DNA from 2 places in the Paenibacillus sp. FSL K6-1318 genome. Region 2 is predicted to be linked to the other one. Evidence: riboswitches for the same ligand, from Rfam matches in the RefSeq annotation. Region 2 holds a riboswitch; the other holds the start of a gene.
What was found. A riboswitch is a leader RNA that binds a small molecule or an ion and turns the genes downstream of it on or off. The one in region 2 is predicted to bind ZMP and ZTP.

Region 1 (14,914 bases), 2.5 Mb from region 2:
AACTCGTTTTTGACTAAAAAAAGCATCTGGAGGGATATAGAGATATGAGTGAGAGCAATCGTACCAAAGTACATGTGATTCCACATACGCACTGGGACCGGGAATGGTATTTTACGACCTCCCGTTCCAAAGTCTATCTCGTCAAACACGTCAAGGAAGTATTGAACGCACTGGAGAATATCGAAGGATTTCATTATTACCTGCTGGATGCACAGGGCTCGCTGCTGGATGATTACATCCGCTGGTGTCCCGAAGATGAGGAACGTATCCGCCAACTGGTTTCAGCCAAACGACTGATGACTGGACCCTGGTATACACAGACGGATCAATTGGTCATTTCCAGTGAATCCATGGTCCGAAACCTGTATTATGGTATGAAAACAGCACAAAAGTACGGACATGCGATGAAGGTCGGTTATGTCCCGGATGCATTTGGACAATCGGCACAGATGCCGCAGATCTATCGCGAGTTTGGCATTGAACGTTTCCTATTCTGGAGAGGCGTATCAGATAATACAAATCCACATACCGAGTTTACGTGGGAAGGATCAGATGGCAGTCGTGTGTTTGCTGTACAGATGCCATTCGGATATTACTACGGCGGTAACATTCCAGAGAATGAGGAAGATCTGATCCCTTATCTGGAGAAACAGATTGGTGCGCTTGAACGGAAAGCCTCGACCAAGCATATCTATTTCCCCAATGGGTTTGATCAGGCACCTGTCCGGTTGAACCTGCCGCAGTTGATTGAACGCTTCAATGCGCTGGATACAAAACGCGAATATGTGATGAATGAACCGGAACGTTTTCTGGCGGAGATCGAAGCGGATAGTCAGGATCTGCCTGTACTTCGGGGTGAATTAATGGAAGCCAAGCACATGCGCATTCACAAGTCCATTTTTTCCACCCGTGCGGATCTCAAGCAACAGAATAACCAGATTGAGAATCTGATTGCCAATACGCTCGAACCTGTGCTTGCCATTAGCCATTCTCTCGGGCATGATTACCCGCATCGCATTGTTGAGGACATCTGGAAGCTGTTGTTTGAGAATGCGGCACATGACAGCATCGGTGGCTGTAACAGCGATACAACGAATCAGGACGTTGCGTTCCGTTATAAACAGGCCTATGATATCGCACTGAATCTGCTTGACCTGCATATGCGGATGATTGCTTCAACGATACAGCAGGAGGAGACATTTGCGTTCACCCTGTTCAACACGCTACCGTATGTGCGAGGCGGGGTTACCGAGATCGAAGCTTATATTCCGGAAGAATCCTTTGTGATTCGGGATACGAAGGGACGCGAGCTAGCCTATACCATTTTGGAAAAAGTAGACCAGACCGATTATGTGCTTGGACAGCACATCGATCTCAATCCAAGTCGCAAAGTGCATCTGCCGGAACGGGTATATCGCGCGAAATTGCTGGTGGAACTGCAAGAGGTTCCGGCGATGGGCTACACCCAGATTATCTTTGATTTCAGTCAAGGTGCTGCACCCGTCATGGAGCGGCGTAACGGGGACACGATTGAAAATGAACATTTCACCATTGCGCTGCAAGCGAACGGCACCTTGCAAATTACAGACAAGCGATCAGGCCGAGTGTATGCGGACCAGATGGTCTTCGAAGATAATGGGGATGACGGAGATTCCTACAACTATTCTCCACCCGAGCGGGATCTAATTGTTTCTTCGGCAGGCAGCCAGATGAGTGCGACTACTACCCAAACGTCAGTATCCCAGACACTGTCCCTGCGTTTCACGCTGGATGTTCCCTACGATCTGGAAGAGCGGGCCGCAGGCATCACATCGGGTGCACTGCCAATGCAGGTGGAGATATCCCTTCGCAAAGGAGAGGAGCTGATCCGCTTCCACGTTCAGGTGCAGAATGAGGTGTTCAGCCACCGTCTGCGTGTCCTATTCGATACAGGAATTGCTTCCGCCCTATCCATTGCAGATCAGCCTTTCGGTGTGATTGCTCGTCCAACCTCATTGCCAGAAGTGGAGGTATGGGAGCGCGAACAATGGCAGGAGAAACCGATCACCATTGAAGCGATGCAGAGTTATGCAGGGTTGAACAACGGTTCGCATGGTATGGCTGTGATGACGGAGGGTGTACGTGAGTATGAGATTGTTGGCGAGCAAATGGATACCATTGCCCTGACCTTGTTCCGTACGTTCGGTTTCATGGGTAAGGAAAATCTGTTGTATCGTCCCGGACGGGCTTCCGGTGAGAAAATTGTAGCAACACCAGACGCGCAATTGCTTGGCGAGCTCTCCTTTACCTTTGGCCTGCATATCCAGACTTCTGGATTCGACGAAGCGAATGTAGCCCGTGCTGCGCGTGAATATTTAACACCGATCAGCAGTTATCAGCTGTGCGACTTTTTGAATGGACGACTGATCTTTGCTTTCCGTGATGAGGAACGTGTGCTGGAACCCGACTACAGCCTGATGTCGTTCAGCGACGATTCCAACGTGGTGTTAAGCAGCTTCAAGAAAGCAGAGCAGAGTGACGGATACATTGTACGTGTCTTCAATCCGTATTTGTCACAGTCTGCTAACGTGAACATGCACTTTAATCAGTCTGTACATGCAGAGCGTGTATCTCTTGGTGAACAACCCCTGGAGCCTCAGCAGAGGTTAACCGAGGGAGAAGAGGTCGTTCGTTTGCCGGAACTCGCACATTGTAAATTGATGACTGTACTTGTATCGATATAAGGTGAGCTTTAGTTATACACAATCCTGATCAGAAGGGAGGTCGGATATCGGTATGATTTTTCCAACTAAACGGTTGAAAAAGCTGTTCCACCTTATTCATGGTGAAGGACAGGAACAGGCTTGGACGAGTCAAGCACTTGCAGACAGGCTGGAAGTTACGGTGCGTACCATTCGGGATGATCTGAAAAAGTTGGATCATATCCTTGCGGGGCATGGCGGGAGCCTGGAGTCTAAGCGCGGACGGGGATATTCCATTCGTGTGCATGATGCGAAGCGGTATAATGAGCTGTTGGAGGAACGGAAGGATGATGGGCAACAAGGTGCGCCAGTACCTGGATCGCCTGATGAGCGTATCCGTTATGAATTGTTCAAGTTGCTTGGTGAACCGGGTCATATTAAGATGGAAGACCTCGCTGATCAGCTGTATATAAGCCGTGCAACAATGAACAATGATCTGAAAATCATTCGTCAGATTCTGGAGAACTACCAGCTTCAGCTTCAGATCAAGCCAGGACATGGTGTGAAGGTCGTCGGAGACGAGCAAAGGTTCCGTTATTGTCTTGCCGAGTACGCCGATGCGCGAGATGAAGAATTGGGACCGGAGGGAATGACTGCTGCACAGGAACGTTTGCTGTATCCAATCGAACCTGCGCACATCCGCGAGATCGTCATTCGCCATGTAGGCAAACAGGATGTTCGTATTGCAGATGTGGCGCTGAAAGATCTGATTACGCATCTGGCTGTTATGGTATTGCGCATTAAACAGGGGCATGAACTGGAGCGATTCGAGAAAGTGGAGGCGAACCTGCAGGATCAGCAACTTGCACAACACATTATTCAGGATCTGGAGTCGTTATATTCCATTCACTGTCCAGTCGGAGAGCGAGATTATCTGTTGCTTCATATTGTTAGTAAAAAAATGACCGCTACCGATTGGAATGGACTCCGAAGTGACCCATTATATGTTGCTGTACAGCAGATGCTGGGTCATATCTATGATCGGTACACCTATGATCTGCGAGATGATGACCGCTTACCGAATGATCTCTATGCCCATCTGAAGCCCATGATTACGCGGTTGGAACATGGCATGAATATGCGGAATCCACTGCTGGGACATATACGTAAATATTATCCACTCGCTTATGAGATTACGATAAGTGCAGTGAAACAGCTACAGACATATGTACCTCATGAAATCAATGACAGTGAGATCGGTTACCTGGCTCTCCACATTGGGGCAGCATTGGAACGTAAATACCAGATTCCTCATCGCAAACGGAAATCCGTATTGCTCGTCTGTGGATCAGGATACGGCACAGCCCGTATTCTTGAATCGAGATTGCGTTCTTTATTTGCAGAGTTGGAGGTTTCACGTGTAGTTTCGCTACGGGAGTACGAGGAGATGGGGAGTGTGCCCGAAGATTTGGTCATTTCTACGATCCGGTTACGGGAGTCCAAAGGCAAGCCGTCAGCTGTCATTGCTGCGATTCCATCGGAACGCGACATGGCAACGATCACGCATCTGGTGCGAACCAGTGATGAGCAGGAGGAAATGACGCTGCTGCGTTACTTTGATCCAGCGTTGTTCGTATTTCGGTCCGATCAGCCTGACAAAATGACACTTATGGCTGAGATGAGCGGGGCACTGTTGGAGAAGGGAATTGTAACGGAGCAATTCTGGCCCGCTGTGCAGGAGCGGGAAAAAATGGCTTCAACCGCGCTTGGAAGAGGTATGGCCATTCCGCATCCCATGGAGCTGAGTTCAACCCGTACGACCGTATCGGTATGTCTGCTTGAGAAGCCGATTCCGTGGGATGAGGAGAATGAAGTACATGCTGTATTTATGTTATCCATCTGCAAAGAGGATTACGAACAGGCGATGGGGATTTATGATCTGTTTGTAGAATTGATCCGGCAGGAGGAGCAGTTGGAAAGCCTACGATCCTGCGGCAGCTTCGATGCCTTTGCCCAACTTGTATGCGAAACGTTGAGTCTGAAAAGTACCGAAGTGTATTAATATATATGTTCACTAAGGATAATACCACTGTCACTCCGATGACAGAATAACCTTCCGATCGCTGTTATCCCCAGATTTTTCTGATCCCCTTTTCGAAAGGGGAAAATCCGTGGATAAAGGCGAGGCGTATGCTTCCGAAGTAGCTTTCTTTCAGAAAGCTTTTGGCTTTGCTTCTTCAAGTTATTTCTGTCCTCTCCGTTATCGTGTAATTATTAAAGGGAACATATATAGATCAGCTCGTTACTATGTGAAACTGACCCAACCTAAAAACCGTCCTTCATCAGATTTGATTTGTCTGATAGAGGACGGTTTTTATTCGTTTACACAAACTATAGATTAGATATGTTTGGATATGACCTCTTCCAGTCCTTGAGCGACAGAATGCGGACCCCGCGCCAGATGTCGTTCATACAGATGCAGGCGGACGAAGCTCTCATCCGTTCCCATCGCTTCGGAGAATATTCCACTGAGTCCACGAGCGCGGCGATCGATCTGTAATAACAGTTCCAACGAATCTCCCATCGGATAGAACAGAACTTCCAGTTCATCCAGATGCCCACGGAACTTGCTCGTTGGCACAAATTCGAATTCCTGCACAAATGGCAGATTGCCGCCCAGCTTCGGCGCATAGTCGTTAGTCACTTCGCGTAGCTTGAAGCCAAGGATATCAATTGCATCGAGCACGGTGTTCATGTCTTTGCTAGGAACAACATGCAATCTGTCCCGGTCGGATGGGTCCACGGCGCTTGAGATATCGAGGCCCGTTTCTACCCACACTTCTGCACGATGCAGTGTAATAGGCAGATTTTCTGGCAGGTCAAATGAGAAGTCTTTCTCCAATTTGGCTCCAGGCTGCAATGTGAAACCTTCGGTGAGCAAATATTTGGCTATAACGGCTGTTTCTTTTACTTTGCGATCATCGCGCTCCCGTATGTAATGGGTTTTGATTGAAAGATAGATTCGATCTACGTTCTGTTCCACATCTCCACCCTCAATGTACACGACCCCCGAGATGATTCCTCCAGGCGTGACCTCTGGTGTATGCAATTCCGTATTTACTTTGGCTGCTCCAACACCTACACTGGCTAACATTTTCTTGAAAAATGACATGCGCTCAACCTCCAGATCAGATGGTTTACTATTTGGGGATAAATACGACTTCGACCTTAATACGGAAACTGGAAGAGAAGCGTTTCAAATTTTAGTAAAAGATATCTCCCTATCAAAACAGGAGAATCGACTTACCTATGTCGAATATTTCGGGAGAAGGAAGTTTTTGTCAGGAGGTCCTCTATGGGCATGGAATGGTACGATATGATCGCAAAACGTAATGGGGGTTACAGGAGCAGAGCTTTGTTTACGCTGGAAGGTAACTCTGCTGAAGATACTTTTGAAGAACGGTTGATTAAGTTTCTGCCTCAGTATAGATCCGTGCTCGATGCAGGCTGTGGACATGGTGAGTTTACGTTGAAAATGTCGGCATACACCGATCATATTACAGGGTTCGATAACTCGGAAGAGATGATTAAGATTGCCCGAAGTGCTCTTCATTCAAGTTTGATTACGAATGTGGAATTTGTATGCACTACGACTAAAGAAAAGATGCCCTTTGCAGATGAGCAGTTCGGTCTGATCTATGATCGCAGAGGTCCAACTTCCATTATTGAGCATGAGAGATTACTGCAAAAGGGTGGGGTTATGATTGGTATTCATACGGATATAACCAAGGTGCGAGAGCGATTGGAAAGAAATGCGTATGAGGAAATCAAGATCGAGGAATTTAACGAGGCACTCATGATTTTCCCGGATGAAAAAGAGTTTGCCATCTTTCTCTCCGATATCCCCGGAAACCCGGATTATACACAGCATGAGTACCGGGGACAGCTGGAAACCAAGCTGGAGGAGAACCGGATTAACGGTAGACTTGCTGTGAGAGAACGCAAGTATATCTGGCAAGCCGTAAGGAGCTGAAGTCGAGTGAACACAGAATTTTCAGAAAAGAAATATGGTGAAACTGGTGTCAAAACCAGCTTCGAGCAGATGGCGAACGGGGAACAGAAATATAAAATGATAGCAGAAGATGGCAGTTATTATTGTAGAACAGTTGCTTCTTCCCACGGAGCATGGCAAAACAGTCATGTACACGTCAGTGTAACGGAGTTTTATGTGGTACAAACCGGATGGATTGCTTACGCCAGTTATGGGGACGATCAGATGCTTTCCATCCGAGTGATGCGTGAAGGAGAGCACATCGTTGTCCAGCCGGGAGTCCATCACAATGTATATATGTCAGCCAATAGCGTTATCCATACAATTAAATATGGGTTGAATACACATAGTGATTGGTCTGCTTCTCCGGAATTAGACTGCGTTACACAGACATTAATGGAGAGCGAAATGCTTCAAACTTACGGATAATATTGGGGGTTAAATACATGCGTAGAAGTACGATATGTTGGCTAACTGGCATTGCGATTGTTATTGTAGCAACTTTCATTGTATATAATAATTTGACTCCGAGCGTTACAGAGCAGGATGTTAGCTTAAAGGGCACGATTCGGCAGACCGCTTCGGAGAAATACGAGGTACAATTATCTATTACACGCAGAAAAGAAGATAAGAGTCAGCATACTGTATATCCCGTTGTGCCTGGCTGGGGCTCAATAACTTTTAGTGATAATAAAAAGGACAACCGATTTATTCAACCCGTTTCCGTCGGCAGCACGGGTGCAATGGAAGGAATTCTTCGTCAAGCGTTACAGAGGCAGTCATCCACGGCAATGACTGAATTTTCAGGGTTCTCCATACCTGATGCAGCGGGCACGTACAAGATGCGTTTTACCATTCATCCTTTGGATGAGAAAGCAGAACTCATTCAGCATCCCATGATCTATTATGTTCATAAAGAAAATGTTCTGGGCAAAGACCTGAGTTGGGTCTCGGGAACTCCACTTGAAATCATTAAGGAGTACGCAGAGTGAATAATGTATATGAATCGAACGAAATCGCCGTACGTTTCTTGAAGATTGAAGATGAACACCACTTGGTGAAGTGGCTGTCTGACCCGGAAGTCCTTCAATACTATGAAGGCCGTGATCGGCAGCATAATCTGGAACTGGTAAGAGAACATTTTTACAATCAGGATGATAATGCTACTCGTTGTATCGTTGAGTATGGAGGAAATCCGATTGGATACATTCAGTTCTATGAGCTTGAGGAAGAGGAACGAACGGAGTATGGTTATGGAGACACGGATGAGATCATCTATGGAACGGATCAGTTTATTGGTGAGGTAGATTACTGGAATAAAGGTATAGGTACACAGTTGATGCAATCCATGCTGAATTTTCTGATTAACGAAAAGCATGCTCGAAAAATAGTCATGGACCCTCAAGCCTGGAACTTGCGAGCGATATCCTGTTATGAGAAATGTGGTTTCCAAAGGATTAAGCTCTTGAAAAAACATGAGCAGCATGAAGGACAAATGCGAGACTGCTGGCTTATGGAATATGCCCTGTAGATACTGTTTAAAGTTATTTTGAATCATACAAAGAAGGAGGAATAATGGATGGATGAAAGATTTCCGATAGGACCATTTGTACACACGGGCGAGGTTACGCCTGCACAGAGAGAGCAGTGGATTCAGGACATTGCTGAGCTGCCTGAACGCGCGCGCGAAGCAGTAAAGGGACTGAGTGAAGATCAATTAAGTCTGCCGTACCGAGAAGGCGGATGGATGCTCAAACAGGTGATTCACCACATGGCAGACAGCCACATGAACAGTATGATTCGTTTCAAGTTGGCACTGACAGAGGATACACCAACGATTCGACCTTATTATGAAGAGCGCTGGGCTGAATTGAGTGATTCAAGAGACCTGGATGTTGAATTCTCGCTTCAGATTCTGGATGCCCTCCATCGTCGTTGGGTGTTTCTGTTAAACGCGCTGACAGATGCAGATTATGCCAAACAATTTTATCATCCCTCATCGGAAGAAACGACAAGACTGGATTACAATCTGGGCATGTATGCTTGGCATGGCAAACACCATGTTGCTCACATCACATCGCTTCGGGATAGACTTGGAATCTAAAGAACCAATAGATCTGTTATGAAAGGAGTGCATCATGACGAACATACATATACGGCTCTTAAATGAGAATGATCCATTTGTAATCTCGCAGGCTTTTCAAGCACAGGGATGGCATAAATCTGCCGAACAGTATCTTCGTTACTTGGCTGAACAACAGAATGGGGAACGCGTAACCTTGGTAGTTGAGTTAAATGGAGAATTTGCCGGATACGTTAATGTATTGTGGGTATCATATTATCCAGCGTTCAAGGAGCAGGGGATTCCTGAAATCAACGATTTCAATGTGCTGATGAAGTACCAGCGCCAAGGTATTGGTTCACGGTTGATGGACCGCGCAGAGGAAGTTATTCAGGAACGAACGGATGTAGCAGGCATTGGTGTAGGCGTATTTTCCGATTATGGCAAAGCGCAAATTCTATATGCCCATCGCGGATACATACCAGACGGTCAGGGTGTACACAAGCACGATCATTACATTCAGCCGGGTGAAGAAACAATTATGGACGACGATGTTGTACTTTATCTTACGAAGAAGTTAAAAGCCACGCAATAATTTCATAATATATACAATGATGAAAGATGTCATGTATACTAGTTGTAAATATCTGTTATGTGTGCCTGGCGTAAACGTGGATTGAACCACGAGGGAGCACATATATTATATGCCGTACGCCTGGGCAAAGTGTTTGATCTTTTGATCAAACACTTTATTTATTATTCAGGGAATGAAAGGAGCGGCAGCAGCAGGTTTCCTGAATGGAAAAAGGGCTACTACCAACTCATCTGCTTATGATTTTTTGACTCCTTATTGTGCAGAAGTAATTTCAGCGCGTGTAGTGCGTGATGGTAATACGGTAACTGGTGCGGGGTTACGGCTTCCATTGACCTGGGACTATACTTGGTCGAAATGGTAACGTCTATGGAGATCGTCCTTCAAGTTCAACAAAAACTAGAGTATCCATATTATGAAGCTGGTAATTTAAAAGATGTCTACATGCACACTAAAGGGTAGGGGATAAAAAGATGACTATTCGCCTTTTTCAAGCAATTGATCAGCCAGCCGTGCTGAAAATGATGACGGATCATCATTTTCAATTTCCTTCGTTTATACGCGATCAGTATCCTGCGCGCTGGGATTCATTTTTAAAAATGACGGATGAACGTATCAGTGCTTATTATGTCATGGTTGACGAAGCAGATGTTGTCATAGGTCATGCTGGTTATATCTTTCAGTCTACTGTTAACCGGTATGAAATCGTTGGCGTTGTTACATGCAAATCACACCTTCGACAGGGAGTAGCACGTACACTAATTACAAATATATGTATAAAAATAGCTGGATTTGGATGTAGTGATGTAATGCTTTACACACTGGATCATGAAGAAAATAAAGCGGCGCTTGTATTTTATGAACGAATGAATTTTCAAAAAGAAGGTGTCGATATGAATTATTATACCTCGGGGTTTCATAGACTTTCCCTTGTTAGAACCCTATAAGGGAACTCCAAGAAACTAATTGTATTGGAAGCATAAAAGTGTACTTCAGTTTAAGTTGCATGTACCACGAAAGAAAGATGATAAAAAAGCTGTCCTGCATGTTATACTCTATTGGAATTTGAGGAATGATAAGCAGGATGTTGAGAGATTAGATGATTAGAGGAGTGAATGATGCATGTTTAGCAAAGTCGGCCAGATTATGTTGTATGTCAACAATCAGGATGAATCATTGGCATTTTGGACGGAAATTGCGGGGTTCCATATTGTGGATGAAGTAAACCTTGACGAGGGTATGAGATGGATTGAGATTGCGCCTACCCCAAATTCGCAGACGAGCATTATTCTTCATGACAAGGCGTTTGTGGAGCGGATGTCGGCGGGTATAAATCTGGGCACACCTTCGTTAATGTTCTTCACCGAAAATCTGGATCAATTATATGCCGACTTGTCTGGTAAACATGTAACGGTTGGAGAGATTGTCGAGATGCCAACGGGGCGTGTCTTCAACTTTGCCGATAACGAAGGAAATTACTTTGCAGTACTGGAACGGGCGAAGTGAATTACAACTTAAAACAGCACTATTGCAAGCGATCGACATCCCATGTCGGTCGTTTTTTGTTGGGAAAAAGCTTATGTTTTCGAATATAAAACACAAGAAAAATAGAGAACTACTGGGTAAAAATGTTATAATAGAGTGTGGATGATTTAATGAAAATAACAAGAATTTGATAGCGGAAAATGAGGAGTGGAACGGGAATTTAAGGAGGAATGTGGTTGTGGAAAAGACAATTAAAAGTGTACAGGATCTATATGATATGCTCGATGCGGACTTCAGATCTGCCAAGCAATTTTGGGAGCCATTCTATGAGGATCGGAACAGACCCATCCCCTTTTTCCCAAACAAACCGGATGAGAATCTGGTAACGCATGTGAATGCAGGTCTGCTGACAGGTGGCAAGGCATTGGAACTGGGTTGTGGCCCGGGCAGAAACGCGTTGTATTTAACCCGCCAAGGCTATCAGGTAGATGCTTATGATCTTTCGGAGACAGCGATTGCCTGGGCTAAGGAGAGGGCGGCAGAAGAGCAATTGGACGTACACTTTGAATGTCGCTCAGTGTTCGAACTGAACCCAGAGCAAGAATATGATCTTGTCTACGACTCAGGTTGTTTGCATCATCTGTTACCACATCAGCGCATTCCCTACATAGATATGATCCATAATGCACTCCGTCCAGGAGGAACTTTTGGAATGACTTGTTTTGCTCCGGGTTTTGGCGATATTGGTGGGCCGGAAACCGTTATGAATGATTGGCAGGTGTATCAAGAGAAGTCGATGCGAGGTGGTCTTGCGTTCACGGAGGAGAAGCTTCGCTACATGCTGGAAGATGGCTTTGAATGTGTGGAGTTCCGTGCAATGAAGGCGATGGAGCAGCATGAACCATGTTTTTGTGTACCTTTTCTGTGGGCCACGTTGTGGAGAAAGAAAAACTCGTAAGAGTAGGGGAATTACATGCATTGAAAATAGAGGAGGAGTGGTATCAGAATGGGAACGCAAACAGGAAGAAGACACTTTATCATTACAGGCACATCCAAAGGGATCGGTTTACAACTTGCAGAGTTATTATTGGCTAAGGGGGATTACGTTTACGGTATTTCACGCGGGCGTTCGGATCTGTTGGAATCAGGCGAGGAATGGAGCGGGCGTTATCGCCATGTTCAGTATGATCTTGCCGACCTGACTGGGATTGATGATTTGATTACACGTGTATTGAGCCAAATTCCGTCTCAGGAAGCCGATTTCATTGGACTCATTAATAACGCAGCGATGCTAGAGCCTCTAAAACCTATCGATCAATGCAGTGCGGCAGAGATCAGTCAGAGTCTTAACATCAGTCTCGCAGCGCCAATGATATTGAGTTCCTCTTTTATTCAACAAACGAATCACCTGTCCGCCAGGCGTAAAGTTGTCAATCTCTCATCCGGTTCGGGAAGTTATCCCGCGCCTTCAATGGCAGTGTACTGTACATCCAAGGCAGGTATGAACATGTTCACCCAATGCGTATCCTTGGAACAAACGGGCAAACAGAACCCTGTTGAGATTATTGCTTTTGATCCGGGGATGGTTGATACGGAATTACAGGCTGTTGCACGAGGCAAAAGTGCAGAGGAATTTGCGCTGTCTGGGCTATTCACCCAAGTATATGAAGCAGGACAATTAAGATCGCCTCGAGACGTAGCGATGCAGTTGATCGAGCGGATCGATGAACACAGTGATGCAAGCCATGTTATACACGCTGTTGAGAGTTAATATGATATATGTATTTCGGTTTGTATTCTTTACGAAGTGTGAAAACCTTTTTGATATAAGCCCAACTTCCCTGTACACTGATAACAGCGATCGGAGCAACGATTCGTATTCGTAACGGTGACCCTGTAACAACGGAGTCTAATTACCTTATTCAACCTTAGAAGATCAGAAACGTGGTGAACTCTCTTGTTTAAAATTATGCTCATTGAAGACGACGAATCGTTATTCAGTGAAATCAAGGAACGCTTAACCCAGTGGTCGTATGACGTGTATGGTGTGCAGGACTTTGGCAAAGTATTGCAGGAGTACAGCGTGATTCAGCCGCAACTGGTCATTATTGATATTCAATTGCCCCAATATGACGGGTTTCACTGGTGCCGGATTATTCGTTCGCACTCCAATGTGCCGATTATCTTTTTGTCCTCACGGGATCATCCTGCGGATATGGTCATGTCCATGCATTTGGGTGCAGATGATTTTATCCAGAAGCCTTTTCACTTCGATGTATTGATTGCCAAGATCCAAGCGACTTTGCGGAGGGTGTACAACTATAATACAGAGCATATTGAACTCCGGACTTGGCGCGGTGCTGCTATTGAATATGTGAAGAATACGTTGACCTGCGGGGATGAATCTGTCCTGTTAACCAAAAATGAAATGTTCATTCTTAAAGTGCTGGTCGAGCACAAAAATCAGATTGTTACCCGTGAGGATCTCATCCGGAGTTTGTGGGATCATGAGCATTTCGTAAGTGATAACACGCTGACGGTTAACGTTAATCGGTTACGGAAGAAACTTGAACCCATTGGACTGGAGCGTTTCATTGAAACCAAAGTAGGTCAGGGCTACATGGCAACGGAAGAGGCGGAAGCATGATCGGCAAGTACATACGGGAAAAGGCTAGTTGGTTATGGCTGTTGGTAAGCATGCAGCTTATTATCTTATTTGTGGCCTACATGGACTCGTCCATTCCATTCCAATCTGTGATGTATATCGTAGTATTGAATGTAGTGGTATGCCTTGTTTTTATCTGGGCGAGATACCTGAAAGAGACCCGTTTCTATAAAAAATTGAGCACCTGGGATCATACCTATGATCTGAGAGAACTCGAGATCGCCGAAAGTCCATATGAGCAGATTGTACATGAGGCCGTCAGTTCCCAGACACAGCGGTATCGTAAGGAGTCGTCACATCATTTTATCGCTCTGGAACAGGAGAAGGACGAGATGTTGTCTTGGATTCATGAGGTGAAGACCCCACTAACAGCGTTGCAACTGATGATCGAGCGCTTGCCAGATGACAAGCTACAGAGCCAAATGACATATGAATGGTTACGAATCCATCAGTTGCTGGATCAGCAGCTTCATCAGAAGCGGATTCCATTTATGCATAATGACTTATTCATCGAAGAGACGGAACTTGAACCGGTGCTGAACGGAGAGATTCGAGCCCTGAGATCGTGGTGCATTTCCAAAGGCATTGGCTTCGATGTCTCCCTCACGGTTACTCGCGTGCTGACAGACAGCAAATGGTTAGGATTTATTATCCGACAGTTGCTGAGCAATGCGGTGAAGTACAGTGATTCATCGGATATCCTCATTGCAAGTCGGGAACAGGATGGACACCTTGTGCTGATCATTCAGGATCACGGGCGAGGGATTGAGGCTCAAGATCTGCCACGTATATTTGATAAAGGATTTACGTCCACCCGAGGCAGAATGGATGGGTCGGCTACCGGGATGGGTTTGTATTTGGTTCGTCAGGTGGTCCAGACGCTTCATATGAGCATTCATGTAGAATCTTTTCCTGGCGAGGGCACAACCGTCGCACTTACTTTTCCGCGAAAAAACGACATGGTGCATCTTTCAGGCGTGTGACAACAATGTCACATGCTTTTTGGTTTTGTTCGGTGAATCGCACGATAACACTGCACATCCCGCCTATGATATAGACATGAGCATTTTGCAGAAGTTCAAAGAGGAGTGAGTGGGATATGTGGATACTGGAAGCCAAAAAAATTCATAAAGTCTATGGTAATAAACTGAACAAACAGGAAGTGCTAAAGGGGATTGATCTTGGGGTAAGCAAGGGAGAGTTTGTCGGTATTATGGGGCCTTCGGGTTCGGGTAAAACAACGCTACTTAATGTACTTTCCTCCATAGATCGGGTGAGTCAGGGCACGATTGATATTGAAGGCAAGGAATTCACCGGAATGAAGGAGAAACAGCTGGCTGAGTTCCGCAAACATCATCTGGGCTTCATTTTTCAGGAA
Region 2 (14,914 bases):
GATCTGCAACCGACTTATGAAGCGTACAATGAGTACAAACAGGTAAGTGAGGATCTTGAAGCAGCCAAGGAAATGCAGGGCGAAAAACTGGATGATGAGATGCGCGAAATGGTCAAAATGGAAATTGACGAACTGAGCACTCGCCAGAAAGAACTGGACGAATTGATTCGTGTACTCATGTTGCCAAAAGATCCGAATGACGACAAGAACGTTATTGTGGAGATTCGCGGAGCAGCTGGTGGAGATGAAGCAGCGTTGTTTGCAGCAGATCTTTACCGTATGTACACACGTTATGCAGATGCACAAGGCTGGCGTGTAGAGCTGATGGACGTGAACACGAATGATCTCGGTGGATTCAAAGAGGTTGTTTTCCTGATCAACGGACGCGGCGCATACAGCAAAATGAAATACGAAAGCGGCGCACACCGTGTACAACGTATTCCAACAACCGAGTCTGGCGGACGTATTCATACGTCAACTTCAACGGTTGCAGTTATGCCTGAAGCTGAAGATTTTGATATCGAAATTCATGATAAAGACATCCGTGTTGATACCTTCTGTTCCAGTGGTGCCGGTGGACAATCGGTTAATACCACGAAATCCGCAGTACGGGTAACGCACGTTCCAACGGGAATCGTTGCGACATGTCAGGATGGAAAATCACAGAACTCCAACAAAGAAAAAGCGTTGCAGGTTCTGCGTACACGTATCTTCGATATGAAACGTATGGAAGAGGAAGCAAAGATATCCGTTGAGCGGAAAAGTAAAGTGGGAACGGGCGACCGCAGTGAGCGGATTCGTACGTACAACTTCCCGCAAAGCCGTGTGACGGATCACCGTATCGGTCTGACGATGCACAAGCTGGATCAGATCATGAACGGGGAGATTGAAGATATCTTGTCTGCACTGACGATTGCTCAGCAGACCGAGTTGATGGATAGAGGAGAATAATCTGTGACCCGCGCGCAGTTTGTCATGACGCCGGAACAGAGCTGTCGGGAAGCCTTCGTGGAGGCTTCCTCTTTTTTGGAGAAGTGCGGCGTGTACGAGCCGCAAAACAATGCTCGGCTGCTGCTGGAACATGTACTCGGCGTTTATGGCGCCGCGTATTACATGATGCAGCCGGAGCCTTTTCCCAGCGAGCATCGCAGCCGCTGGGAGGACGCGGTCACGCGCAAGGCTGCGGGTGAGCCGGCGCAATACATTATCGGCAGCCAGGAATTCTATGGGCTGCCCTTCGAGGTCACGCCGGCCGTGCTGATTCCGCGGCCGGAGACCGAGCTGTTGGTCGAGGCTGTGCTGCGCGAAGCCGACCGCGTGTTTCCTGACGGCGCTCCGCTCGCCGTCGATATCGGCACGGGCAGTGGTGCCATCGCGGTGACGATGGCTTCACTGCGCCCGCGCTGGCAGGTCGGCGCCGGGGATCTCTCGGCGGCTGCCCTGCAAGTGGCCGCGCGGAACGCGGCCGCGAACGGCGTACAGATCGACTTCCGTGAAGGCGATCTGCTGGCCCCGTTCGCCGGGGCTCGGGTGGACATCCTGGTGTCCAACCCGCCATACATCCCGGCGGCGGATATCGCCGGGTTACAGCAAGAGGTGCGCGATCATGAGCCGCGCATGGCACTGGATGGCGGCCCGGACGGGCTTGCACCGTACCGTATCATGCTGGAGCAACTGGCGCTGCTGCCTGCGCCGCCGCAGATCATTGGTTTTGAGCTGGGTCAGGGGCAGGCTCGCGACATCGCAGATTTGCTTGAATCGGCGGGACATTGGCCGGAAATTATCATTGTACCGGACCTTGCCGGAATCGAGCGGCATGTCCTGGGTGTTCGTACTTCGGAACAGGTGACGAAAATGTAAGGTTCTGCGGGTTTTCTTTTTGCCGTGAAATCCTCTACAATGAGATATACCGAAGATTTCTGAATGCTTGGGGGAACATAATTACATGCTGCACAAATTTAAAAAGATAGACTATTCTATTGTCTTTATACTCGTTATTCTGATGGGTATCAGTATTTTGTCGATTTACAGTACAACGTTTGGTCGTCCAAAGCTGGAGGCACTCCCGAAAAGCGCAGTGATCTTTTATATTTTGGGCTTCGTAGTCTTTTTTGGGATGTCGATGATCAACTATAAATTCATAATCAAAAATTATTTATATATCTATGGCGTGGGTATGCTCCTGCTCATATTTGTTATGTTCTTTGGTAAGGAGTATTACGGGGCGAAAGGCTGGCTGTCTATCTTCGGGGTCAGTTTGCAGCCTGCTGAGTTGTTCAAGTTATGCCTGATTGTGTTTTTATCGGCCTTTTTGGCCCGAAAGAAAAATCGTCCGCTCTATTTTGGGCGTGATGTTATTCCAATCTCACTCTGTGTTCTGCCGCCTTTACTACTCGTATTGCTTCAAAATGACTTGGGAAATGCGTTAAGTTATGTAGTCATTCTTGTAGGCCTACTATGGATTGGTAACATTAAATTTACGCATGCCCTTATTGGCTTTATGATCGCAGTGGCTGCCTTTATCGGTGGTACACAGGCGTATATTCATTACCATGATGAGATTGTTAAATTTCTGAATGGCATTGGACGTTCACACTGGGCGGATCGTTTTGACCCCTGGCTTGTACCAGAGTTGACCTCAAGAGATGTGCTCTGGCAGACGTATAATGCGAAGCTTGCGATTGGTTCTGGTGGTATTACAGGCAAAGGGTATATGGAAGGCACGACGATTCAGTCGAATCGGGTGCCGCTGGCCTATGCGGATTCCATCTTCGTACAGATTGGGGAGGAATTTGGCTTTATCGGTGCCTCGGTATTGCTTCTCCTGTACTTTATCCTGATTCACAGGCTGGTGCTGATTGCACTGGAGTGTAAGGATCGTGCCGGGCCATATCTAATTGTAGGTATTATAGCGATGCTGCTTTACCAAATCTTTGTCAATATCGGTCCATTCATTGGTCTGATGCCATTGACAGGGATTACGCTGCCGTTTATTAGTTCGGGTGGTACCTCCATTATGATCAACATGATCAGTATGGGGATTGTGATGAGTATCAAGGTTCATACGGAAGAGAACGAGGATATCCTCGGCTCTGCGGAACAACCTAGCATTACCGATTTGGTGAAGAAATTGCTAAGACGCAAGCCATCCCAGCAAGAGCAATAACGTTCTCGAATCAAAACTTGAAATAACACGTCAGGTATTTTCATATGAGTCCGTTAACTATAGAACCCTGGAACAGATCAGCCCAAGTCACATTGGGATGAATGTTGCAGGGTTTTTATTGTTTTTACGGTGTTAATCGGCGGCCATGGAATAATTCAATGTTTAACCTGAAGCGATCCAGATTTCCTTTTTATTATCCAATTATATACAATGGTAATATTGAGTTTAATTGGAAATGATAGAATGATAGATTTCAGGGGGCTGGACGGAGTCATGTTGAGAATGCTGAAGAAGATGGACGGTGTGATTCTTTTTGTAATGCTGTTGCTCATGATTATAAGTATATTTGCGATTTACAGCGGAACGCAGACAGATGCCAACCTGGCGAATCATCATGTCAAAACGATTTATTTCTATGTAGCCGGGTTTATTGCGGTGCTTATAATCGGGCTTGTGAATTACAAGTTATACGTGAAATATGCGTTTTATTTGTATGGCTTGGGGATCATACTGCTGATCCTGGCCAATGTCCTGGGCAGTTCAATCAATAATGCCAACGGCTGGCTGAAGCTGGGCGACAATTTTTCTTTTCAACCGGCAGAGCTGTTCAAGATGATTCTGATTCTGTTTCTCGCTCATTTGATCGTGAAGAGACAACGAGGTACGCTGAAATTTTGGAGAGATATTGTGCCGATTGGCTGTTGGGCGTTTATTCCGTTTGCTCTTGTTATGGCTCAGAATGATCTGGGGAATGCGCTGGGGTATGTGGTTATTGTGGCTGCGGTATTCTGGATTGGAAATATGAGACTAAAGCACGCATTGATTGGGCTGGCGATTGTGGCAGTGGCGTTCTTTGGCTTTGTCAAAGCCTATACCTTCTACCATGACGAAGTGTTCACCTTTCTTGAAAAGATAAAAAGGGAGCATTGGGCGGAACGGATTGACCCCTGGCTTGTACCGGAAAAGGCTACCTCCAAAGCTTCCTGGCATACGAAAAATGCAGGATTGGCCATTGGTTCAGGGGGTATCATCGGAAAAGGTTATTTGCAAGGAACATCCGTTCAGAGTGGACGAGTGCCCTATACGTATTCCGATTCCATTTTTGTCGTGATCGCAGAGGAGTTTGGGTTTGTCGGTGCATCCATACTGATTCTGTTGTACTTTATTCTGATCCACCGCATGGTGCTGATTGCTCTGAGATGCAGAGATCGCGCGGGACCCGTCATCATTGTAGGCATTATCGGGATGCTATTGTATCAGGTGTTCGAGAACGTGGGGGCGTTCCTTGGGCTGATGCCGCTCACAGGTATTACGTTGCCGTTCATCAGTTACGGGGGGACCTCTTTGCTTATTAATATGGCTTGTATTGGTGTAGTCATGAGCATTAAGTTGTACGGGCAAGAAGAGGAGGATGAACTTCTGATGGGGGAGCAGCAACCCCGGTTATCGGAACGTTTATGGAATATGCTCAAGAAAGAGAAAAGTGCTGTGTAACTGTTGAGTCGGTATAGGCGAAAAGTTAAGTGATGGAGCGTATAACGTGATCGTACTTAGAAATAAAGAGGTTGATTTGCCCTGTAACCAGGTGCAGATCAGCCTTTTTAGCATGAGTGGTGAGGGAATGTAAATCATAGTATCGATTTAGTAGATTTATTGCAAATGCTAGGTTTACTTCCGGTTCTCCGGGGCATACTGATAGACATGAGAGAGTTGCAGGCAACGTGATCAGAGAGCCGAGGGGGAGAACGGAATGAACAGACGAATTGTAAAGCAAATTGGACTTATTATTGTATGTCTTATGATGATTATCATGATGTGGGAAGGTCAGAAAACGGATGCAGCTGTGGCAGCCGCAGCGATTCCAGAACAATCGATTCGTTTGCGTATTCTAGCAAACTCGGATGCACCGGGAGATCAATTGGTGAAACGCGAGATTCGGGATGCTGTCGTTGCTCAGATGGGCGAGTGGGTAGCCGAGCTGGAGAATCCGCAAAGTCTGGATGAAGCGCGCCAGGTCATTCGTGAGCATTTGTCCGAGATTGAGAATAAAGTAGGAGAAGAGTTAGCGAGTCGTGGCTTGCATTATGCATATCAGGTGGAGTTGGGTTCTGTTCCGTTCCCGACCAAACTATATGGTGGTACCGTGTATCCTGCTGGCGATTATGAAGCGGTTCGGATCACGCTGGGCGAAGGAAAAGGTCAGAACTGGTGGTGTGTGTTGTTCCCGCCGCTGTGCTTCATTGATGCAGGGACTGGGGATGCCCTGGCGAAACCTTCAACGGTATCGGCCATAACGGCAGAACCTGGAGATGTAGAGGCATCCGTACAGGGAGATACACCGGAGGCGAGATTCTTTCTGTGGGATATGGCTGTGAAACTGTGGAGTTGGGTCACTGGATTATTCGCATAACAACGAATTTGTACTATGTAAAGGGGCGACTTCGATTCAGGAAGCTGCCTTTTTTATATGAACTGGTGGTGAAGTTACATTGAGACTCATGCGTGGAGTGAAGTGTGAAGGGCATCCGAGGCGGGACAGGTATGTTATAATTACTTATATTGAATATGGATATGAACTAACCTACTTGAAGTTTAGGAATGATGATATATGAGCAGAGAAAACGAACCATTGCAACACACCTCTGAGATGAGGGATGGTAAAGAAGACCGTGATATGAAAGTTCCGGGAGAGCTGGTTACCGAGATGTGGGATGTACGCGTCTTGGTTAGCGCTGAGAATGATCATGGAATGGGTAATATTGAAACGGTGGATGTGAAAAAGGGGAGCGCCGATCAACAGGCGCTCGCCGACTTGCAGGCCGCCGCAGCCTGCATTCGTCAAGGTCAGACGGTGGCCTTTCCGACCGAGACGGTCTATGGCTTGGGTGCTGATGCGCGTAGCACGGCAGCCGTGGAGGCCGTATTTGTCGCCAAAGGCCGACCTTCTGACAATCCACTGATCGTGCATATCGCGCACCGTGACCAGTTGGATGCTCTGGTCACGGAAGTGAATGAAACGGCGGAAGCGCTAATGGCGGCCTTCTGGCCGGGACCATTGACGCTTGTGCTGCCGGTTAGGCCGGGGGCGGTGTCCCCGCGTGTCACCGCCGGGCTGGACACGGTGGCCGTGCGCATGCCGGACCATCCGGTGGCCTTGCAGTTGATCGCGGCGGCGGCGTGCCCTGTGGCTGCGCCAAGCGCCAACCGCTCCGGGCGGCCAAGCCCGACACTCGCGTCGCATGTGCGCGAGGATCTGGATGGCCGCATCGGCGGCATCGTGGACGGCGGCCCCACCGGGGTGGGCGTCGAGTCCACGGTGGTGCAGGTCGGTGACAACGGTACCGTCACCATCCTGCGCCCTGGCGGCATTACGGCGGAACAGCTGTCCGCCGTTGCCGCCCGTGTCGCCACGGACCCCGCGCTACTCGCGGATGTGGCCGATGGCGTGGGCAGCCCGGCGCCGCGCTCGCCGGGCATGAAGTACACGCACTACGCACCCGCAGGGGCGCTGTGCGTGGTGGAGGGGCCGCCCGCAGCGGTGGCGGCCTGGATCGGCGCCGCCCTTGCAGAGGCGGCGCTGCGCGGAGAGCGCACCGCTGTGCTGGCGTTCGCCGAGCACGCGGAGCAGTACCGCGCCGATGCCGTGTTCTCGCTGGGCGACGCCAGCGAGCTGGAAGAAGCAGCGCGCCGGCTATATGCCGCGCTGCGCAGCTGCGATGAGCAAGGCGCCACATATATTGTGGCTGAAGCCTGCTCACGCGAAGGGCTGGGAGCAGCCGTCATGAATCGGCTGCTCAAGGCTGCGGGGAACCAACTCATACAAGTTGGCAACCAGCAACCCTCATAACCTCTCCTGATCATACAGTCAGGAGAGTGCTCAACTTTTTTACAAAACAACATCAATATACCTATAAAGCCAGCATCGAAATCATTAGATCCGTCGCCGTTTACCTTTCATCGGTCATGTTTGAGTCCTTGTCCGCATAACGTGTACAAGAACCTTTACGTGACTTGGGGGTATGGGGATGTGGGATGTGTCTGCCCATGTAGGGCAGTTGGTAACCATTTTGATCATGGCTGTTGCGCTTGGCCTCGATGCGTTCTCGCTCGGAATCGGAATTGGCATGAAGGGCATTCGGCTGCGGGATGTATTGCGGATCAGTACAGTAACAGCGCTGTTTCATATCATCATGCCGCTCATCGGCATGTACATGGGCAAATACGTCAGCTCGCTGCTGGGTGACATTACGACCTATGCGGCAGGTGGATTGCTTATCCTGCTGGGCGGTCATATGATTCTGAATGCATTCCGAGAAGGCGATACGAAGCTGGTGGACCACCGTTCCCTGCTCGGCGTCGTTTTGTTCTCCCTCAGTGTAAGTGTGGATTCGTTTTCCGTGGGTGTTTCACTAGGGATGTTTAGTAGTGATCTGGTATTGACCGTACTTGCTTTCGGCCTGTGTGGCGGGGTGATGTCGGTTATGGGTCTGCTATTAGGTCGCCGGGTGAGCCGGAATCTTGGTGATTACGGTGAAGCCATTGGTGGCGCAATCTTGCTTGCGTTTGGACTTTTGTTTATATTTTAGAATAAAACTTGAGAAATCATATCATTCGCATCATATGTAAAATGGGGAGGCTAACACAATGAAACATATTTTATTCGTATGTACAGGAAATACGTGCCGCAGCCCCATGGCAGAGGGGCTTTTGCGAAAATTGGCATCGGAGCGCGGCATTCAGGTAGAGGTTCGCTCCGCAGGTGTCGCAGCAACGTCGGGTATGCCGATTTCCCGTCATGCTGAAGCAGTTTTGAGAGATCATAACGTTGAAGGTCCGCCGCATTCCACACAACTTAGCTCCAACTTGGTGGGATGGGCTGATCTGGTTCTTACGTTAACACGCAGTCATAAACAGCATGTCATGCAGGTATTTCCCGACTCGGTCCACAAAACCTATACATTGAAAGAATATGTGGAGGATGATGAACAGGTATTGAATGATGTTCAGGAATTGGACAGCCTGTTTGCGACGCTGGAGATGAAACGTGCCCTTGGGCAAGAGATCCTGGCATCGGAGCGTGAGCGAGCTATCGAGATCAGACAACGAATTCCAAGTTTCGACATCTCTGATCCGTTTGGTGGAAGTCGTGATGATTACAATATCGCTGCGGCCGAGATTCGGACCGCATTGGACCGGCTTTTGGATAAGCTAGGATAATTCTGATCCTGCAGGGCAGGTTATAAAAACAGGACACATGATGTAAATTAACCGTTGATTTTAGCCGCGGGTTGTTTTATGATGAAGGGGAAAACAGGGATCCGGTGTAACTGGCGACGAAGTGGGCATAACCACGATGGAGCACCGGAACAAACGGCCGGTCGCCTGGGCAAAAGAGCAATTCTGCGTTACCCGCAGACTGCTCTTTTTTTCGTCTTTCATCTGATTATTCGCTATAATAGTACCTGAGATGCCGTGCAAGAATACAAAGGACAACCAAGTTAAAGCGGGCATGATTTTATCGGGAGGCGATGATAGGATGACTATTGAGTTAGATTCGGAACAACCCGGATTGCAGGAACAGACCGCATCCATTCTGCATGAACTGGCGCTTGCCGGACAGCTTGGGCCTGGACAGATCGTTGTGATCGGTACAAGCACAAGTGAAGTCGCAGGCCAGCGGATTGGTACGAGTGGTGCCATTGAGGTGGCGCAGCAGCTTCTTGCGGGTATACGCGAGGTGCAGGAGGAGTTCGGTTTTGACACAGTATTCCAATGTTGTGAGCATCTGAACCGTGCGCTGGTAATGGAACGTTCTGTGCTTACTCGTCTTGGATTGACTGAGGTTGGTGCAGTACCCGTGCCCAAGGCCGGAGGTTCAATGGCATCCGCAGCATATCGTTCGCTGACCGATCCATGCCTGGCTGAACATTTGCAGGCCCATGCGGGACTGGACATTGGGGAGACGATGATTGGAATGCATCTCCGGCATGTAGCCGTACCTTTTCGTACAGCGCTCCGTTATGTTGGAGATGCACGTGTGACGACAGCGTTGACTCGTCCGAAGTTGATTGGCGGCGAACGCGCGGTGTATCGTATGGAAGAACAACCAGATTCGACATTTTGTGACTAACATATAAAACGAGACTGATTGGGTTACACTCCTGACTTTGATTGCATCACCATCTTCCGATCGCTGTTATCCCCAGATTTTTTAATTCCCTATTAAAGGGGAAATCCGGTGATAAAGGCGACCACTTCGTTTCTTCAGATTGGTGTTGCACTCGCCGTTTTCGTGTAAACATTAGTTCCGCTTTATAACTTCACTTATAACTGGGAGGAATTTAATCATGGAACAATTGCGCAAGAATGACCCGGCAGTACTGGAAGCAATGAATCTTGAACTGAAACGTCAACAGAACAACATCGAACTGATTGCATCCGAGAACATCGTAAGTGAAGCAGTAATCGAAGCATTGGGATCTGTTCTGACCAACAAGTACGCTGAAGGATATCCAGGTAAACGTTACTATGGCGGTTGTGAGCATGTGGACATCGTTGAAGACATCGCGCGTGATCGTGCAAAAGAATTGTTCGGAGCAGAACATGTGAATGTTCAACCTCACTCCGGTGCACAAGCAAACATGGCGGTATATCTTGCAGCGTTGAAGCCTGGTGATACTGTACTCGGTATGAACCTTGCCCATGGTGGACACCTCACACACGGTAGCCCGGTTAACGCATCCGGTTTGCTGTACAACTTCGTAGCATACGGTGTACAAGAAGACACATTCCTGATTGATTATGATGAAGTGCGCAAAGCGGCTTTCAAACACCGCCCTCGTCTGATCGTTGCAGGTGCAAGTGCCTATCCGCGTACCATTGACTTTGAGAAGTTGGCTTCCATCGCCAATGATGTAGGCGCATTGTTCATGGTGGACATGGCTCACATCGCAGGACTGGTTGCTGCTGGATTGCATCCAAGCCCAGTTCCACATGCGCATTTCGTAACAACAACAACACACAAAACGCTGCGTGGACCTCGTGGTGGTATGATCCTGTGCCGTAAAGCATGGGCAGCAGCAATTGATAAAGCCGTATTCCCTGGTTCCCAAGGTGGACCTCTGATGCACGTGATCGCTTCCAAAGCGGTAGCATTCGGTGAAGCTTTGCAGCCATCGTTCAAAACGTATGCAGAGAATGTTGTGAAAAACGCACAGGTTCTGGCTGAAACACTGATTGCTGAAGGATTGAACATCGTATCTGGTGGTACAGATAACCACTTGATGCTGATCGACACACGCAGTGTGAACATCACAGGTAAGGAAGCTGAGCATGTACTCGATTCCATCGGCATTACCGTGAACAAAAATGCAATTCCATTCGACCCTACAAGCCCGTTTGTAACGAGCGGTATTCGAATTGGTACACCTGCTGCAACTTCCCGTGGCATGAACGAAGAAGCGATGGTTGCTATTGGTAAGATTATTGCCAAAACATTGAAAAATCCTAAAGATACGGCGAAGCTGGATGAAGCTCGTGCAGAAGTGACTGCACTGACAGACCAATTCCCGCTCTATACCGACCTTAAATACTAGGATTACTAAAAATATTGCTCGTGCTGTTTGTATTTGAGTTTCTCTAAAATGGAATACAAAATAACGAAGCAGACAGAATGAGGCCGTAGAAGCGAAGCGTTCGCATTTATTCCCGAATTTACACCTTCATAAGGTGATTCATAAAATTCGGGAATAACAGCGATTGAAGGAGCATTCTGGTGGCGGAGTGCAATTGTATTTATCATTTTCCTTATCTCAATAACACAACAGCATGAGCAAAACAGGACCGGATGGATCATTTTCCGGTCCTGTTTTTTATAGGATTCGGTATTCTGTAATGATTGGGTGCCCTTTGATGGTGTAATTCGTTGTTGGTGATGATATAATATACAGGATTTATCGAGCCCATGAATGGTGGCTAGGTATATTTGGAAATGCTGAACATGAAGAACTTACCGGAGGGACAAATTAGATGGGAAAATTAGTAATATGTGATCACCCTTTGATTCAACACAAACTGACGTTTATACGCGACATGCGTACGAATACGAAAGATTTTCGTGAATTGGTGGATGAAGTAGCAACGTTGATGGCTTATGAGATTACAAGAGATGTTGAACTGGAAACGATTGATGTACAGACACCTGTAGCCGCAACACAAGGTAAAGTCATCTCTGGACGTATGCTCGGACTGGTGCCGATTCTGCGTGCAGGACTTGGAATGCTGGATGGCGTTGTGAAATTGTTGCCAGCGGCAAAAGTTGGACATGTTGGTCTGTTCCGTGACCCGGAAACACTGCAACCGGTAGAATACTACACCAAACTGCCTACAGACGTAACAGAGCGTCAATTGATTGTGATTGATCCGATGCTCGCGACTGGCGGTTCGGCTATTGCAGCCATTGACGTGCTCAAAAAACGTGGCTGTACTCAAATTAAGATGATGAACCTGGTGGCAGCACCGGAAGGCGTTAAAGCTGTACAGGATGCACATCCCGATGTGGATATCTATGTGGCAGCATTGGACGACCGTCTGGATGATCATGGTTACATCGTTCCAGGACTTGGAGATGCAGGAGACCGTCTATACGGCACTAAATAAGCATATTGCATGCTTGTAATCGGAACTTATAGAAAAGGGGCTTTGCTCGAATGTCCAAGAAAATTAAAGTCATGACGATTTTCGGGGTGCGTCCGGAAGCCATCAAGATGGCTCCGCTTATTTTGGAATTGCAAAAACATCCCGAGTCTATTGAATCTATTGTTTGCGTAACTGCGCAGCATCGCCAGATGTTGGATCAGGTACTTGAAGTTTTCGACATTCATCCCGATTATGATCTGGATGTGATGAAAGACCGTCAGACATTGAATGAAATTACAATTCGTGTGCTTGGCGGTTTGGAGCCAGTGTTAGCCGAAGCTAAACCGGATATTGTACTGGTTCACGGGGATACATTGACTACCTTTGTAGCGAGCTATGCAGCATTTCTGCAACAGATTCAGGTAGGGCATGTGGAAGCGGGGCTGCGGACGTGGAACAAGCTGTCTCCATATCCTGAAGAGATGAACCGTCAGTTGACGGGAGTACTGGCTGATCTACACTTTGCGCCTACGGACTGGTCTTCTTCGAATCTTGCCAAAGAAAATAAATCGGAGTCTAGTACGTACGTCACAGGCAACACGGTAACAGATGTGTTTCAATATACAGTACGGGAGGACTACAAGCACCCGGTACTTGATTGGGCCCAAGGCAAACGCCTTGTGCTGATGACAGCTCATCGCCGTGAATCTCAGGGCGAGCCTCACCGCAACATTTTCCAGGCCGTCAAACGGATTGCCGACGAATTTGAAGATATTGCCATCGTGTACCCGGTGCATCCAAGTCCTGCTGTGAAGGAGCCGGCTCACGCGATCTTGGGGAATCATCCCCGTATTCAATTAATTGATCCACTAGACGTGGTGGATTTGCATAACTTTTACCCGCATACTCACTTGATTTTGACTGATTCAGGCGGTTTGCAGGAAGAAGCGCCTTCGTTTGGTGTGCCTGTACTCGTATTGCGCGATACAACAGAGCGCCCGGAAGGTATTGAAGCTGGAACGCTGGAACTGGTTGGTACCGAAGAGGAACGTGTATATGAACGGACCAAAGCTCTGCTTACAGATGAAACACTGTATGCAAGCATGAGTCAGGCTGCTAATCCATACGGTGATGGACATGCTTCGGAAAGAATTGTCAATGCGATTTTGCACCATTTCGGTGTAAATAGTGACCGTCCGGAATCATTTCACAGAAAATTCAAAAAATAATACATTTTTTCTGACGGATTTATAAAGGGCATAGCATACAGTTAAACTGTACGGTTTACGCGGGTTTATGGGCTTTGAGGGTCTATATTCCCGTCGTTTTCCCCTTTAAAACGCTAAAATCATTCAATTGACAAAGGCTCTCATCATTCAGTAAAATTAACTGGGATTGCAAGGGTGGCGTGGAAAATGGCCGATTCGAACAAACCAAATTCATCCCGTAACCATGACGATAATGTATGGAAAGCGATGGGGCTCGTGACAGCTTTTGGGATCGAGATTGCCATTCTCGCTGTTGTCGGATATTACGCTGGCTCCTGGTTGGACAAGACCATTGGAGGTAACGGAATATGGATCGCCGTAAGCGTTCTCTTTTTTCTTGCGGCAGGCGGTGTGAGCATCTACTTTATCGCGAAAAAATTCATGGGGGAAAGTGATGAGTGAACTAACCAGATACCGCAGATCGATGACTGTTTTCATCATGTACTTTCTTATGATTTGTTTTCTCGCAGCGGCCTTTATGCCACGTGTGGAGACAATTGCTTTGGGACTAGCCCTGGGTACAGGAATTAGCTGGATCAATGCATTTTACTTGGGCTACAAAGTAAGGAAAATGTCTGATGATGCGGCAGAAGGTAACTTGAAGCGTGTGAACCTGGGATTTTTGACAAGAGCGGCACTCGCTGTGCTCGGTATATTCATATCGATGCGCTTCCCGCAGTACTTCAATACATATGCGGTTGCAGGCGGTCTCGTCATTGCACAATTTTCCTTACTGATTATAGGGATTGTCCATTCCCGCAGAGCAGAATGATGTTAGGTGCTGCAGCTTTCAAGTCGAGAAAGGGGTGAGAAAAATATGCATGAAGCTCCAATTATTATGCTTGGCGGATTTCGACTGGATCTATCGGTTGTGTTGATGCTGGTAGTTACAGGTGCCCTTGTTTTTATTTTTGCTGTACTGGCCACACGAAGACTATCCGTTGAAAACCCCGGCAAGCTGCAAAATTTTATGGAGTGGGCAGTAGAATTCGTCCGCAATCTGATTTCCAGTACAATGGATATGAAGAAAGGTAAACATTTTATCTCTCTCGCTCTTTCCATGATCATGTTCATTTTTGTAGGAAACATGCTCGGACTTCCGTTCCAAGCGGTAACTGCAGTGGACAGCGCAGAACATGCGCAAGTGTTCGGTCAGCCGATTGTTACAGCGGTGGAGGCGTTTGAAGAAGCACATGCCAAGGACCCGGAAGCACATCCACACGTTGAACTGGCCTGGTGGAAATCACCGACAGCCGATTTGTCTGTAACGATGGGACTCGCTCTCGTAGCGTTCCTTGTATCTCATGGACTCGGATTGTTCCGCAACACCAGAGGATATCTCCAGCATTACCTGAAGCCATTCGCTTTGTTCTTGCCAATCAACCTGATTGAGACGGCATCCAAGCTGTTGACACACGGTATGCGTCTATTCGCGAATATCTTCGCAGGTGAGGTACTGATCGCAACGATCCTGAAACTGACCACATTCAAAGTGTTTGGTGCTATTGCAGCGATTCCGCTACTAATGGTGTGGCAAGGCTTTAGTATCTTTATCGGCGCGATCCAGGCATTTGTGTTTGTTATCTTGATGATGGTGTACATTTCACAGAGCATCGAGACGCACGACGAGCATTAAGTTTCAAGCCCTACGAAGATTTCTTCACCAGGCTGAACAATAAAAAATTCGATTTAACATTTTAAGGAGGATATACAAATGGGAGCAATGGCATTAATCGCAGCAGCAATTGTTGCAGGACTGGGCGCGTTTGGCGCAGGTATTGGTAACGGTATGGTAATCAGCAAAACGGTGGAAGGTATTGCCCGTCAACCGGAAGCAAAATCC

Region 1: another riboswitch for ZMP and ZTP. It lies ahead of NYE45_RS08070 (GNAT family N-acetyltransferase); the one in region 2 lies ahead of NYE45_RS27450 (TIGR01440 family protein).

The regions. Positions count from the first base shown of each region.
Region 1 covers NZ_CP150270.1:1,793,156-1,808,069, forward strand. Annotated here, with positions in the region: gene NYE45_RS08020 (PTS fructose transporter subunit IIC) at 1-17, shown strand, start outside; gene mngB (mannosylglycerate hydrolase) at 45-2,723, shown strand; gene NYE45_RS08030 (BglG family transcription antiterminator) at 2,776-4,743, shown strand; gene NYE45_RS08035 (sporulation protein) at 5,080-5,853, opposite strand; gene NYE45_RS08040 (class I SAM-dependent methyltransferase) at 6,037-6,714, shown strand; gene NYE45_RS08045 (hypothetical protein) at 6,721-7,161, shown strand; gene NYE45_RS08050 (hypothetical protein) at 7,179-7,724, shown strand; gene NYE45_RS08055 (GNAT family N-acetyltransferase) at 7,721-8,263, shown strand; gene NYE45_RS08060 (YfiT family bacillithiol transferase) at 8,312-8,836, shown strand; gene NYE45_RS08065 (GNAT family N-acetyltransferase) at 8,871-9,389, shown strand; ZMP/ZTP riboswitch at 9,441-9,522, shown strand; gene NYE45_RS08070 (GNAT family N-acetyltransferase) at 9,860-10,333, shown strand; gene NYE45_RS08075 (VOC family protein) at 10,509-10,892, shown strand; gene NYE45_RS08080 (class I SAM-dependent methyltransferase) at 11,110-11,829, shown strand; gene NYE45_RS08085 (SDR family NAD(P)-dependent oxidoreductase) at 11,878-12,642, shown strand; gene NYE45_RS08090 (response regulator transcription factor) at 12,829-13,518, shown strand; gene NYE45_RS08095 (sensor histidine kinase) at 13,515-14,519, shown strand; gene NYE45_RS08100 (ABC transporter ATP-binding protein) at 14,636-14,914, shown strand, end outside.
Region 2 covers NZ_CP150270.1:6,099,874-6,114,787, reverse strand. Annotated here, with positions in the region: gene prfA (peptide chain release factor 1) at 1-951, shown strand, start outside; gene prmC (peptide chain release factor N(5)-glutamine methyltransferase) at 976-1,860, shown strand; gene NYE45_RS27480 (FtsW/RodA/SpoVE family cell cycle protein) at 1,946-3,166, shown strand; gene NYE45_RS27475 (FtsW/RodA/SpoVE family cell cycle protein) at 3,440-4,660, shown strand; gene spoIIR (stage II sporulation protein R) at 4,917-5,576, shown strand; gene NYE45_RS27465 (L-threonylcarbamoyladenylate synthase) at 5,775-7,013, shown strand; gene NYE45_RS27460 (manganese efflux pump MntP family protein) at 7,192-7,752, shown strand; gene NYE45_RS27455 (low molecular weight protein arginine phosphatase) at 7,811-8,383, shown strand; ZMP/ZTP riboswitch at 8,480-8,561, shown strand; gene NYE45_RS27450 (TIGR01440 family protein) at 8,703-9,296, shown strand; gene glyA (serine hydroxymethyltransferase) at 9,514-10,761, shown strand; gene upp (uracil phosphoribosyltransferase) at 11,195-11,824, shown strand; gene wecB (UDP-N-acetylglucosamine 2-epimerase (non-hydrolyzing)) at 11,875-13,032, shown strand; gene NYE45_RS27430 (AtpZ/AtpI family protein) at 13,219-13,473, shown strand; gene NYE45_RS27425 (ATP synthase subunit I) at 13,466-13,843, shown strand; gene atpB (F0F1 ATP synthase subunit A) at 13,889-14,707, shown strand; gene atpE (F0F1 ATP synthase subunit C) at 14,786-14,914, shown strand, end outside.